Regions from separate parts of the Thalassotalea sp. G20_0 genome, predicted to be linked through region 2. Evidence: predicted binding sites of a transcription regulator. Region 2 holds the regulator's gene; each other region holds the start of a gene.
The links. Region 2 encodes FNR, which switches genes on or off when oxygen is low (the NO sensors DNR and NnrR bind a similar motif). Its sites were predicted from a motif close to TTGATCTAGATCAA; they were not measured.

Region 1: a site for FNR is predicted at 2,094-2,107, ahead of J7438_RS18425 (FeoA family protein). Genes of this name have one in related genera too.
Region 3: a site for FNR is predicted at 2,615-2,628, ahead of J7438_RS00445 (OmpW/AlkL family protein). Genes of this name have one in related genera too.

The regions. Positions count from the first base shown of each region.
Region 1 is NZ_JAGHQV010000035.1:21,009-25,852, forward strand. It holds gene mfd (transcription-repair coupling factor) at 1-274, opposite strand, end outside; gene J7438_RS18420 (glyceraldehyde-3-phosphate dehydrogenase) at 533-1,966, shown strand; gene J7438_RS18425 (FeoA family protein) at 2,336-2,575, shown strand; gene feoB (Fe(2+) transporter permease subunit FeoB) at 2,572-4,844, shown strand, end outside.
Region 2 is NZ_JAGHQV010000049.1:20,218-25,061, reverse strand. It holds gene J7438_RS21045 (ankyrin repeat domain-containing protein) at 1-394, shown strand, start outside; gene J7438_RS21040 (TraR/DksA family transcriptional regulator) at 700-1,029, shown strand; gene J7438_RS21035 (hypothetical protein) at 1,074-1,613, opposite strand; gene J7438_RS21030 (adenine phosphoribosyltransferase) at 1,749-2,306, opposite strand; gene fnr (fumarate/nitrate reduction transcriptional regulator Fnr) at 2,386-3,144, opposite strand; gene hemN (oxygen-independent coproporphyrinogen III oxidase) at 3,677-4,844, opposite strand, start outside.
Region 3 is NZ_JAGHQV010000001.1:111,436-116,279, reverse strand. It holds gene J7438_RS00465 (NupC/NupG family nucleoside CNT transporter) at 1-442, shown strand, start outside; gene J7438_RS00460 (helix-turn-helix domain-containing protein) at 622-951, shown strand; gene J7438_RS00455 (HU family DNA-binding protein) at 1,036-1,308, opposite strand; gene J7438_RS00450 (universal stress protein) at 1,574-2,434, opposite strand; gene J7438_RS00445 (OmpW/AlkL family protein) at 2,705-3,382, shown strand; partial or broken gene J7438_RS27540 (transposase) at 3,877-4,056, shown strand.

The sequences.
Region 1 (4,844 bases), on a different contig from region 2:
AAATAATATCCTGATGGGGTGAGAAGGTATCGTAGGGCAGTATTTCCCAGTCCGGCATTTGCTGAACATTGATGTTAGCTTCTTCAGCAAGGAAGAAGGCCAGCTCTTCTTCCAGCCGATTTGCTGATGAACTGTCCGGCGTAATAATCATCAGCGGCTGGTTGTCTGATACCGCAGCACAGGAAATGGTCAGGGCAGGCCCGGCTTTCGCGAGATTTCCCCACTGAAGCTTGTCGCCGGGGTGGGTTGGCAGAGGAATAGTGTGTTGAAACATGAAAATCCTGAAGGCTCTCCTGATTACCCCAAATACAGATATAAGTGGTGGATTGTAGCGTTTGTGATCCTGTTCTCCCAGTACTGTCAGCGGGAAATGGCGGAATTAAGGAGGAAAATCAAAGGCAGAAAGATCATCAATGTTAATGTTTGATAATCTTTGTTGCCTCAAACACCATCAACAAGGATAATACCCACGGAACATAAGTCCCAAATAAGGGATTGTATTTAAAACAGAAATAATAAACGGGAATTTATCGTGGTAGCAGACCGTTTTCAGGACTGGAAAGAGCGTGAAGCACTGGCTGAGTCAATGATCCCACTGATCGGCAAGCTGTATAGGAATCACCATGTTGTCACGTCTGTATTTGGGCATCCCGTCATTAACCGCTCTGTAATTAGCCTGTTAAAAGCGCACAAGTTTGTCCGTCAGATTGAGGACAATGGTCTTTCTGTCCGTGAGACTTACCCTGTGCTGGAAATTCTGGCAGGCCTTGATCTGGGGCCATCCCGTATTGATATTGGCAAGCTGGCCGTTGGCTATCGGGCGGAAGCTGAAGACCGGTCTTTGAAAGAGTATGTGACCGGAAAAGTAGCGTCAGTGACTAATGGCCATAAACAGACTTTGGGCCCTGGTCAGGATGTCGTATTGTATGGCTTTGGACGGATTGGCCGTTTGATGGCCAGAATCCTGATTGAGCGTGCGGGCAGTGGCTCTGGTCTTAACCTGAGGGCCCTGGTTGTCAGACCCGGCGGTGCAGGTAATGATCTTCAGAAACGGGCAAGCCTTTTGCGTCGCGACTCGGTCCATGGCTCTTTCAAGGGCACTATTTCTGTTGATGAAGAGAATAAGGTTATCTACGCCAATGGTGTGGCTATTCAGGTTATTTATTCCAATAGTCCGGATTCCATCGATTACACCCGGTATGGCATTAACAATGCCGTGGTTGTCGACAACACCGGCAAATGGCGTGATAAAGAGGGGCTGGGCCTGCATTTGCAATCAAAGGGAGTATCCAGGGTCCTGCTGACAGCACCGGGTAAAGGGGATATCAAGAATATTGTTTATGGGGTAAACCATAACGATATTGAGCCGGACGATCAGATTCTTTCCGCAGCCTCCTGTACCACTAACGCGATCACGCCGGTGCTGAAGGCCATTAATGATGAGTTTGGTGTTGAACACGGTCATGTTGAAACGGTTCACTCCTACACCAATGATCAGAATCTGATTGATAATTACCACAAAGGTGAGCGTCGGGGACGCAGTGCTGCCCTTAATATGGTCATTACCGAAACCGGGGCGGCGAAAGCCGTTGCCAAGGCGTTGCCTGAACTTGAGGGCAAATTGACGGGTAATGCTATTCGGGTGCCGACCCCTAATGTTTCACTGGCCATCCTTAACCTTTCCCTGGCCGAGGCAACCACCGTTGAAGAGCTTAATCGCTTTATCCGGGAGACCTCACTGTATTCCAGCCTTCAGAAACAGGTGGATTACGTCACCTCTGTTGAAGCGGTTTCCAGTGATTTTGTGGGTAGCCGTCGAGCTGGCGTTGTGGATGGGCAAGCCACTATTGTTGACGGCAAACGCTGTGTGCTTTATGTCTGGTATGACAATGAGTTCGGTTACAGCTGCCAGGTCAACCGGATTCTCCAGTTTATGTCTGGTGCGATGTACCCGTCGGTTCCATAAAACACTCGTTTGTCAGTAGTAATGAACACTTCACAGAGTGACTGATTAGTGGTTCGGCTAATCAGTCACTCTGTAGATCCTGCCGTTTTCATATCTTATCCCGATTTACCCTTACAACCCGCGTACACTGATATCGGTCAATAATGAGTGAGATTGGTCGCCCTCTAAATTGTAACCATTCTCATTTGCGTATATATTCAGATCAATTGACATTTTGTCAGGCAGCAACCATTCCACACTAAAACCCCTAAACAGGTTCTGGCCCTGGCAGATGATTTAGGTGCAAATCTCTTGGTCGTTTTTGCGAGTTATTACCTGCAGTGCAGAAAAAACGCTTACAAAACCGACTGAATGATGCCTGTGGAGAAGATGTACATGAAGGTGACATTGGGTGAACTGAAAACCGGTGAATGTGGCCGGGTAAGCGCTTTTGCGGATGCTGGCAGTGCCTACCGGCGGAAATTGCTGGCAATGGGTCTGACACCCGGAACCCGGTTTACGGTTTGTCGTGTTGCGCCATTGGGGGACCCAATCCAGTTGGAAGTCAGGGGCTTCCAATTATCGATTCGAAAGGATGAAGCCGCTGTTGTCGAGGTTTCCAGAACATGAAAAAACACGTTGTTGCAATTGTCGGAAATCCTAACTGTGGTAAGACAACACTGTTTAATGCGTTGACCGGTGCCCGGCAGCGGGTTGGTAACTGGCCTGGCGTTACTGTGGAAAAACGCAGTGGTTTTTATACCTTTGCAGATAACGCCATAGAAGTCGTTGATCTGCCCGGAACCTACTGTCTTGATGTCGTCGACAGCGACGTTTCTCTTGATGAAAAGGTGGCGCGGGATTATATCCTCAAGCGTGAAGCTGATTTAATCATCAATATTCTTGATGCTTCAAATATCGAAAGAAATCTGTACCTGACCACTCAATTGCTGGATATGGGTGCTCCGGTCATCGTTGTGCTCAATATGATGGACGTTGCCAGGGAAAAGGGCATGGACATTGATATTGACAAGCTGGCTGAGGAACTCGGCTGTCCGGTGCTGCCACTGGTTGCCAGCAAGGCAGGCAATATCAAAGTCTTTTTACAAAATATCAATGATTTTCTGAATAATGGTATTTCTGTAGCCCCACCATTGAACCTTGGTGAACAGCTGGAACAGGCCATTGCCGTTATTGAATCGACCCTTGAAGCGTCTGTGAATCTTGATAGTCCGCTGTCCCGACGCTGGTATGCCCTGAAGTTACTGGAAGGTGACACTGTGCCTCTGCCGGAACTGACCTGGCAGGTGGTCAATGAGGCTACCCGGCAGCGTCATATCATTGAGGCTGCCCTTGAGGAAGATCTGGACATTATTCTGGCCAGTCGACGTTACGATGTGGTTGGTCAGCTTATGGAGTCAGTGATTCGTGAGCGGGGCGTTGTCAGTCACCGGCTGAGTGAATCCATTGATCGTGTGGTACTGAACCGGGTGCTGGGGTTCCCTATCTTCCTGGGCGTCATGTACCTGATGTTCATGTTCACCATTAACTTCGGCAGTGCCTTTATCGACTTTTTCGATATCTTTACCGGGACTCTGCTGGTGGACGGGCTGGGCCATTGGCTGAACTCGGTGGGTGCTCCCGCCTGGGCAGTGACGTTACTGGCGGATGGTGTGGGTGGTGGTATCCAGACAGTGTCGACATTTATCCCGGTGATTGCTTTCCTGTTTCTGTTTCTTTCCATCCTGGAAGATTCGGGATACATGGCCAGGGCTGCTTTTGTCATTGACCGGCTCATGCGCTTTCTGGGGCTTCCGGGCAAAGCCTTTGTTCCCATGCTGGTGGGCTTTGGCTGCAACGTACCTGCGATTATGGCAGCACGGACACTGGACAATGAAAAGGACCGGCTGTTGACCATCTCCATGGCTCCCTTTATGTCCTGCGGTGCCCGATTGCCGGTGTACGCACTGTTTGCCGCTGCCTTTTTCCCGGAGTCCGGCCAGAATGTGGTGTTTATTTTGTATCTGGTGGGTATCCTGGCGGCCATATTTACCGGGTTGATTCTCAAGCAGAGCATCCTTAGCGGCGACAGTTCGCCATTTATTATGGAGTTGCCCAATTACCATTTGCCATCGGTGACTCAGGTCATGTTACGCACCTGGGATCGTCTCAAGGCTTTTATCCTGCGTGCAGGCAAAGCGATTGTGATGGTGGTGGTCGTGCTGAACACCCTGAATGCTATTGGTACCGATGGCTCTTTCGGTCATCAGAACACTCAGAACTCCATGCTCAGCAAGATTGGCCAAACCATTACCCCGGTATTTGCCCCCATGGGCATGACGGAAGAAAACTGGCCAGCGGCTGTAGGACTGTTTACAGGTATTCTGGCGAAAGAAGCCGTTGTGGGTACCCTTGACTCAATGTACGGTGCCATTGCCGCGTCTGAAAACGCTGACACCGAGGGTGAAACGACGTTTGACCTGCTGGCAGGCTTGCAGGAAGCCATTGCCACTATTCCGGCCAATCTGAGTGGTTTAAGTGGCACACTGGCAGACCCTCTGGGCGTCGAAGTTGGCGATCTGACCGATCTGGATGCGGTTGCCGAAGAGCAGGCAGTCAGGGTCAGCACGTTCTCTGTTATGGCAGGCCTGTTCCCCAGTCATGCTGCGGTCATTGCCTACTTATTGATGATCCTTCTTTATACTCCCTGCGTAGCAGCATTGGGTGCTATTTACCGGGAAACCACCCTGGGCTGGACGCTGTTCATTTCCGGATGGACTTTCTTCCTTGGCTATGCGGTTGCCACTATTTATTACCAGCTGTCACTGATATCTGTGCAGCCCGGTGAAACGCTACTTTGGGTGGTATCGATAATGCTGATGATGTTTATTGTGGTTAC
Region 2 (4,844 bases):
TAAGACCGCACTGCATCTGGCTGTGCTTAAACACCGTTGCAATAGCCTGAAAGCCCTGATCCAGGCGGGTGCTCAGCTTGATATTAAAGACAATTCCGGTTGCACGGCCATGCACTATGCCGTTGATATGTCCTTTATTCATTTCTCCTTTGATGCTTCCCTCAGCCTGCTGATCCGGGCGAAAGCGGACCTGAATATTCCCGATCACAACGGCAATACCGTTCTGCATATGGCGGCATTCAATGGCAACCTGAAAGTTGTCAGGATGCTGTTGAATGCCGGGGCAGATCATCGGGTGAGAAACGCACGTGGCAGGACTCCCCTGGTACTTGCCAGACAGCTCAATCACACATCCTGCATAGCGTGGCTGAAACGACTGCCTTATGTGTTGTAATGCCTGGTTATCCACCACTCAGCCTGTTCACATCAAACTCATTGAATTGATGTACCAGGTGGGAAAATGTTTTTCCGGATTGAAACTGAATATTACGTTTACGGTATCAATGATCTACTATTTGAATTCATGATTTTGGAAAGAATCAGTACGCCGCAGGTTTTTAATTAATACCTTATCCGTTTTTGTGAGTGGGGATAAGGTTCGTCGGCGTTGTTTTATGGTAAAGAGTGACCTTTTGATACAACCATTCTTTATAGAATAAACAGCAGGATTCTACAGTATTTGTGTGCAGGGGTAGCAAAATGACAGATCATGATAAGTGGCAGAAATGGTTGATGGCTCGCAGGGATGAGCTGAATACGCGTCTGGGTAAAATTAAAAAGGATGCTTCCCGAAAAAACAGTGCAGACTGGTCTGAGCAGGCGCAGGAACGGGAGAATGATGAGGTTATTGATGCACTGGGTAACGAGGCGGTGATTGAACTGGGTAAAATTAACCGCGCCCTTGATCGTATAAATGAGGGCGATTACGGTTTCTGCCTGTCCTGCGGTAAGGAAATTCCGGTTCAGCGCCTTGAGGTCATGCCTTATGCTGACCTTTGTGTTCAATGTGCTGAGGCTAAGGGGTTATAGGGGAGCATCATCAAGCGTTAAGGGAGCAGCCAGACTGAATCCTGTCATGCCGGTTTGGCAGCAGCCTGGTTAAAGTACGTTGACTCCTCTGTGGAGCAGCCTGATTCAATAATCATCTTTTGATAGCTTTCGCAGAAGCTCTGGATTGTTCCGGGGTTTCTGCTGTGGAAGTGCTTTTGCCATAACCTGGCCATGGCCGTGATATCGTCTTTATCAATATCTTCGATCTGAATACCGCAGCGGTGATAGATAAGCCAGGCAATGGCGGTGGCGTAAACCAGGTTGGTCGCCAGTTCATGATGGGGATGGGAAAGAAACTCCCGCTGGCTGGCCAGTCCCCGAACTTTGCTGGATAAGTCAGCGTTTGGGGCCAGGAACAGGTCCCAGATATTGCGGTGCATGCGAGGAGAAATCTGATAAATACCGAGTGCCTGGTGATTGGCCTGTTTCAGATGAAAACCAAGCCCGGACTCTCTGGCTGCGGTACCAAGCAGCAGGTTCTCAGCAGTTGGGCTCCACATGCCCAGATGCTTGAGTGCGGGGCGAACAACATAGTGCCTTAGTTCCTTGGCGCATATTCCCATTTGCAAAGTCCTTTTTCCGGGTCGGACCCGGTTCGTGCGTCCTGTAACTGCGGGCGGGGCTCTCAGATCCAGACATTAACTTTGGATCTAAGAGACATATCGTATCATCCCTGAAATTCTGAACTGAGGGTGGTTTTACTCACCGGCAAAATTGCACAGGGCATAGGTTGGAATGCCCGCCGCATTGAGTCTGTCAGCACCCTTGAGGTCTGGCAGATTGATGATAGCTGCAGCTTCCAGTGTGTTGGCACCTGCTTGTCGGATCAGCTGATCGGCAGCCAGCAGTGTGCCTCCGGTGGCGATAAGGTCATCCATCAGCAGAATTTTTTCACCGGCCTTAATGGTGTCTTCATGCATTTCCAGTACGGCCTTGCCATATTCAAGGTCATACTCGACATTGAGGGTTTTGCCGGGCAGTTTGCCTTTCTTGCGAAACAGTACCAGCGGCTTGTTCATGATATAGGACAGTGTCGAGCCAAGCAGGAAACCGCGGGCATCAAGAGCGCCAATGCGATCAAAAGTCTGGTTCTCATAACGCTGAACCATGACATCCACGGCCTTACGCCAGGCTTCCGGGTTTTCAAACAGTGTGGTGATATCCCGAAACAGGATGCCTTCATGGGGCCAGTCCGCGATGGTTCTGATTTGTGTTCGCAGATATTCCTGAACGGATGAACATTCGTTTGTATGCATGGGAGAGTGCATGCCGCTATCAGTCAATGGATAAAAAGGAAGAAGCCCCCTCATAGGGTAGCTTCTTTAGAGGATAAAGTCAGGGATCGGTAGCAATCGGGTTGGGTTCCAGGGTTTTTCCCCCGGCCAGGGCACAGAGTTCAACCGAGTTGCGAATTTCGATTTCCTTGCCCACGGCGGAGATCAGGCCGTTTTTCTGGAATCGGGTAAATACACGACTAACCGTTTCTACCGCCAGGCCCAGGTAGTTCCCCATCTCATTTCTCGACATGGACAGTCGGAACGACTGGGAAGAAAAGCCCCGGCGACGAAAACGGCTGGCCAGGTTAATCAGGAATGTGGCAATGCGTTCATCGGCGTTTTTCTTGGACAGCAGCATCATCATTTGCTGGTCTTCACGGATACGTTTGCTCATCAGGCGCATCAGATGTCGGCGAAGTTCCGGGAATTGATCGGAAAGGGTTTCCAGTTGCTCAAAAGGAATCTCGCAGATCATGGTGGTTTCCATCGCCTGGGCCGACACCGGATAGGTGTCCGTATCCATACCGCTCAGGCCAAGAATTTCGCTGGGCAGGTAAAATCCGGTGATTTGTTCCTCACCTTCATTGGTCGCTGTGTAGGTTTTGAGAGCCCCTGAGCGAACAGCAAAGACACTGGTAAAGGGGTCACCTTCCAGAAACAGGTGTTCGCCTTTTTTCAAAGGACGCCCACGCTTGATAATGTGATCCAGCTGATCGATATCCTTAATGCTCAGTGCCAGTGGCAGGCACAGTGAGCTGAGGCTGCAGTCTCTGCAGGCCACATGGCTCGGCTGTCGGACGTTGGGCTTTGACGTCATTGAGAGGCCTCAAAGTCGTATTGGCGAAATTCGACACTGTTTATGGAAACCAGGTTTACGGAAAACCAAGTGTATGAAAAGTACTACCGGAGTGTAAATCAGGTATGTACGCAACCGGGCAGACCTAAAGTAGGGGTTTGGTGCTGCTTCAGCAATGCGTCATAAACTGCGGTTGTTCCGGTGGGCTTTCATCTGCCGTGTCGTCTATCCAGCTCAGAGATGACCCTGACAATAGTATGGTCATGGCTCCTGGTGGTTGTGTGTCTTTATCCCAGGAAAATCAATCTGACATTGTCTTATGTCACAGGATTAAATTTTCTTTCGTGGTATTTGACTGACCTGGCAGATTTTGCACTTATGCCTTAAGTAAATCAATGTGAGAGTGATGACAAATAGTAGTCGGTTTCAGTTTTTTTCTGATAGGCAGCCTCCTGGCAGAGAGTTTTCAGCACTGTGCGTGATGATCAGGCAGTTTCGGTGGTGGCAGGAGAGAGCTCCAGAGCTTTGTTATCGCTCCGGAGTGTACAGCTATTCAGATAACCTTTGAGTAGAGAGGCTTTTCTTTCATCTCAGGTTGATTGAGGTAGTGGTCGAACTGCATGCAGATGTTACGGATCAGCAGCGTTCCCTTCGGCAGTACTTCCAGCAAACCATCGCTATTGAGACTGACCAGGCCGTCTGCCCTCATCGGCTCCAGCCTTGCCAGCTCATCCCGGAAGTAGTCTCTGAATTGAATACCAAACTGCGCTTCAATATCGCTGAAGTTCAATTTGAAGTGGCAGATCAGCCGGGTAATCACTGCCTGGCGGACTTTGTCATCATCCGTCATCTTCAGGCCGCGTACCATTGGCAACTGCTGTTCATTGATCATTGAGTAATACTGGGCTTCATCGGTGCTGTTCTGAACATAAGTGTCGCCTACCTGGCTGATGGCAGACACACCCATGCCGATCAGGTCGCAGTGGCCATGGGTGGTATAACCCTGGAAATTCCGGTGCAGCGTGCCTTCTTCCCGGGCAATGGCCAGTTCATCGTCTGGCAGGGCAAAGTGATCCATACCGATGTAGATGTAGCCCTGATCCAGCAGCTTTTCCGTGGCCTGATGGAGAATGTCCAGCTTCATTTCCGGCGCAGGCAGATCCTGCTCATTGATTCGGCGCTGTGGCTTGAAGCGGTGGGGCAGGTGGGCGTAGTTAAACAGGGATAGCCTGTCCGGAGCCATATCAACCACTCGATCAATGGTTTCCATAAAACTGTTGGTGGTCTGGAAAGGCAGGCCGTATATCAGGTCCATATGTACCGAGCGGAATGCCATGACCCTGGAAGCATCAAGAATGGATTGAATCATGCTTTCAGGTTGTACCCGGTTAACGGCTTGCTGCACTTTGGGGTTCAGGTCCTGAACGCCCATGCTGATCCGGTTGAAGCCGAGGTCCCTCAGGGTGCCCATCATGGGCCAGTCTACTTCCCTGGGATCCAGTTCAATGGAGTAGTCTGCGGTATCGCTTTGGGTCAGTTGGAAGTGCTGGCGGATATGGCCCATCAGATCCGTCATCTGATCTCTGCTCAGAAAGGTCGGTGTGCCACCGCCAAAGTGGAGTTGTTCAACCCGCTGTTCCTGACTGTAGAGTGCTGCCTGCATCTCTATTTCACGAAACAGGTATTCCAGATAACTATTGGCGCGCCCACGGTGTTTGGTC
Region 3 (4,844 bases), on a different contig from region 2:
TAACGGTATCATGGGCTGGATTGGTGGCTTCTTTGACTATCCAGACCTGAGCCTTGAAGTCATTCTGGGCTACCTGTTCAGTCCGCTGGCCTTCCTGATTGGTGTGCCAATGAATGAAATCGTGACAGCGGGCAGTTTCATTGGCCAGAAGCTGGTGGTGAACGAATTCGTTGCCTACATGGATTTCGTCAATTACCTGAACCCTGAAGCGGCTGCGGCGGCTGGTGTTGAAGTGTTGTCACAGCGTACGCAGATCATCATCACCTTTGCACTGTGTGGTTTTGCCAACCTGTCTTCTATTGCGATTCTCCTGGGTGGTCTGGGCGTCATGGCACCACACCGTCGTCAGGATATTGCCCGCATGGGTATCAAGGCAGTGGCTGCTGGTACTCTGTCTAATCTTATGAGTGCTACAATCGCCGGTCTGATGTTGTCTTTGTAATGTTTTTTTCGGGCCACGGTCTGACTGTGGCCTGCTTTCCTTCCTGTATTTTCCCTTCATCAGCTGAATCTAACGCTTTTCAGTAAATGGCCGAATGACATAGTGAAATAATTATGTCGGAGTATCTGTGTGCATTGCTGGCATGGATATCTTTCTGAACCTGTCGTGAGTGTGCAAGGATGAACCTGACAACAAGGATTTTATGCTCCCGTAAAGACAAGAAATTTTCACAGCAGGCCCTGGCGGATTTGATTGGTGTATCCAGAAGTGCACTGGCCCAGTGGGAAACCAGTATGAGCAGTCCCAGCCTCGATAATCTGCGGAAAATGGCTGAGATTCTTGAGGTGTCTTTCGAGTGGCTGGCCACCGGGCGTGGAAATCAGTACCTGATCAGCTCTGATGAGGTAATCAGTGACTCGGAAGTGGATGGGGAGATTATCGGTCAATTACATCGAATGAATCTGATGAAGAAAAGAGCCATTCTGAATGTGATGAGAGCGATGGCATAAAGTAGCGAAAAACGCTCAGACAAAAGCGCCTTACCGGCGCTTTTTCGCTTTTTGCAGAACAGTTTCAGTAAATGCAGTGAGCCTCTATTTGATCATTTCCCGGAACTTATTGCCCGGCTTGAACTGAGGCAGTTTGCAGGCGGGGATATGAATTTCTTCACCGGTTTGTGGATTGCGCCCCTTCCTGGCCGCCCGATCTGCTACCGAAAATGTGCCAAAACCAATAAGTTGAACGATGTCGCCGCTTGCCAGTGTCTCCTGTGTGTTGCTGATAAAGGCATTGACAACCAGCTCGGCCTTGCTTCGGGACAGGTTAGCTTGTTCAGCGACTTGCTCAACCAGTTCTTTCTTGTTCATATCCAGTCTCAGGGAATTACCAGTTATGTGGAAAGAAAATACCAGAAGATGGGTGATCCGCCTCTGGCTTCGCTTGGCTCAGGGAAAAACCTGGGCAGGTGGTGAAACACAATCAGCCTGACGTGTATCTCTTGCTGGAAAAACAGATGATGGGAGAAAAACCTTGCTAGAACAATATAGAAGTTTTTAGGCGCTTTATCCGGTTTCGTGACTGGATTATTTTGAGGTGGCTGCCAGGATGGGGGCTGGCAGCTATTGTGTGGGCTTATTTCCCCAGTTCGCGTTCAAGTGGGATCATGTGATGTTTTGGCTGCAGTACCAGAATATCGGTTTTGACCTCGGAGATCAGCTGTTCGGCGGTATTGCCAATAGCCAGGGCGCTGATACCGGTTCTTGCGTGAGTGCCAAGAATCAGCAGTTTGGCATCAATGTCTTGCAGCAGCGCGGGGATCATGGTTTCGGTTGGACCGGGTTCAATATGGAAATAGTCTTCATTGAGATTGAACTCCCGGGCATATTCCTGACAATGCTTTTCGTAATAGTCCTTGTCAGTCCGTCCATCACCGTGATCCTGAATCGCCAGCATCGTTGTCGGGTACGCGGTGGCCAGATGCAGCTCTGATGAGAACTCACTGGCGATGTCCGTCGCGTATTGCAGGATCGCCTGGTTAAGAATGCTGTGATAATGGTCTCTCGGGTCGGCATTAATGGCCGCGAGGATTTTGCCTTTGGTCCAGTTGCTATTATCCTGAACCAGCAGGACAGGAACCCGGCAGCGACGGAGGAGGCTCCAGTCTTCAGGCGTAGAAAAGGCTTTCTTAAGTGCGGTGATTAGCTTGGCATCTTTGACTATCAGGTGGCAGCGTTCCATCTGACGCACATGGATAATGGTTTCAATAACAGAGCCATTCCACGTTTCATGCAGATAAACCTCCTGACCTTCAGCCATCAGTGGCTTAGCCAGTGCTTCCAGGCGAACCATTGATTCACCATCGGCCCTGGGGTTTGGCGCAAGAATATGCAGGGCAGCGCCGGTTATCCGGCAGATCTGACTGGCCCGTTCAAGGGCAAGCTGCTGGTCCTTTCTGGTATCAACAACGGCCAGAACCTTGGTAATTCCACGCATGGTTTTTCCTCTCTTGCTGAATATTCTGTTTGTTATAGTTCCATCATGCATGAGCATAACTGATGTTTTTATGATCTGGGTCAATAAAATGCTGTGCTGTTAGGAGTATGTGGATGTTATTCCATGAAAATCTGCATTAATAAAAGAGATTTTTCGACATTAATTGGTTCTTTTGGAGATTTGATCTGTGTCAATAAATTTATTGGTTGATGTTTATACACTTACCATCAACTTACATTTCCCGTGAATCAATAACAAAAAGGACAAGGAATGAAGATCAAATCCCTTTCTCTTGCAATAATCAGCGCAGCTGTATTGCTGTCAGGTGCTGCCCAGGGCTATGAAGCAGGCGACATTATTGTTCGTGGTGGTCTGGCCAGTGTGAACCCTGATGTGGATAGCGGTAACCTCAATGTAAATGGCTTCCCGCTATCTCAAAATGCGAAAGTTGATGTCAATAATGAGACTCAGCTCGGTCTATCACTGACCTACATGGTCCGGGATAACATTGGGGTTGAGTTGCTTGCTGCTACTCCTTTCTCCCACAAGCTTCAGGGCAAAGGTGATCTTTCCTTTTTGAGTGATTTCGCTGAAGTAAAGCACTTACCACCTACTTTGAGTGTTCAGTATTATCCAATGGGCAATGCGTCAGCTTTCCAGCCTTATTTTGGCGCTGGCTTGAATTACACTATCTTTTTCAGTGAACAGTTTGTTGGTGCTGGTTCGGATGCTGGTTTTCGAAATCTGAAACTGGATGACTCCCTTGGTCTGGCGGCTCAGATCGGTTTTGATTACCTGGTTGCTGATAACTGGAGTGTGAATGCTGCCGTCTGGTATATGGATATAGATACAACGGGTACTTTCAAAGATGGCTCAAATAACGATTACAAAATTGATGTATCTCTGGATCCCTGGGTATATATGGCCGGTGTAGCTTACCTTTTTTAAAATCCCCTGACTATTAAGTTGAATATATAACCGCTGTCAGTTGCCTGGCAGCGTTTTTTCTTACTGCTGAATTAAGTCTGACGTTAACACAGGGTATGAAAACTTTGTCTCCAAAATTGACCTGAATGAGAACTCTGCGAAGCTCAGCCGGCTGGGTAAAATTGATGCAGGCTCGCGGCTCTATTCTTTCTAAACATTCCCGGTAAATTTCTTTCGTTCTACACCACAAAGTTTCAAAATAACCTTACTGATAACTTATACGGTGAGTGTAAATGACAATTTCTAATAAAGAATTCTATGAACTGATTGGTGCTCCACTCAAAAATTACCGTTGGTCATGGGGAGCTGTACGTCCTGATAATTCTATCATGCTGACCTGCTGGAACGAAGAACGTCGGACTATCAACGGTAAGACATATACCCTGACCATTTGGTCGGGTAATAGGTTGAATTGACCCCCTCTCAGGAATCAGTCCGATTTTGATAAAGAGTAAATCAAAAATATTCAGGAAGCTCGCTGCGTTCGTCGAGCTTTTCTCTGTGGTAAAGATTCGTTATCCGACAAACACTACGAACACCGTCGCCAATGGGTGGAAGACCGAATTCAGAAGCTATCGTCCATCTTTGCATTGGAAGTTTGTGCTTATGTGGTCATATCCAATCATTACCACATTTGATTTTGGCAGACTCACTATCTTTTACTTAACTTAAGTACGCTGGAATTTGCTGTATTTGAGTGTCACAGAGTGATGTAATGGTTCTTTGGAGTTCATATCCCCCGATAAATTCCCTTTTGAATAACGCTTTAAAAAAGCATCAGAACACTCCCGCGTAACTTTTAAAAAGTTCAAGTTAAACAAATTCCAGTTTGATTGGCATGGAGCTGGTTTGAATCCTTCCGGATTGCTGATCTAATGGGATCTATCACACGCTGGAGCCTCCTAGGAGGCTGACCGAGAATAGACTGCCCTACTGCGGTGGCAGCAAATTGGTCTAAAAAGTCGGAAATTTTTAGCAAATAGAACCACTATTCACTAAAAATTTCCGACTTTTTATCCTCAATTTTCTGCCATCCTCGCTACGGGCGTTATTCTCGGTCAGCCTCCTGGGTATAAGTCTTGTATTGGTTGATACCTTCATTCCAGGTTGCCCTTCCGTGGCGAAAGCCGCCTCGATAACCCCTGAGGCTATTGGAAGATTGTACGACAAATATTCATCATAGCCCACGCTTACTGGCCAGAGCCCTGATGGACCTTTCTCTGGATTTGGCACTGTACTCACCATAGCAGAGGTCGAGCAATGTGTTCAGGTACTCCGTAGAGTAGTAAGCTAACTGCTGGATTGCGTGGCAGGAAAGTTGGCAGCTTCAGTCAGAGCCAGACATACTTTCACCGGTGTAGTCTTTGACTGGAGCAGAGTTGGCAACAATAAAACAGCGTGATGGCTGTATTGATCTCTTTCT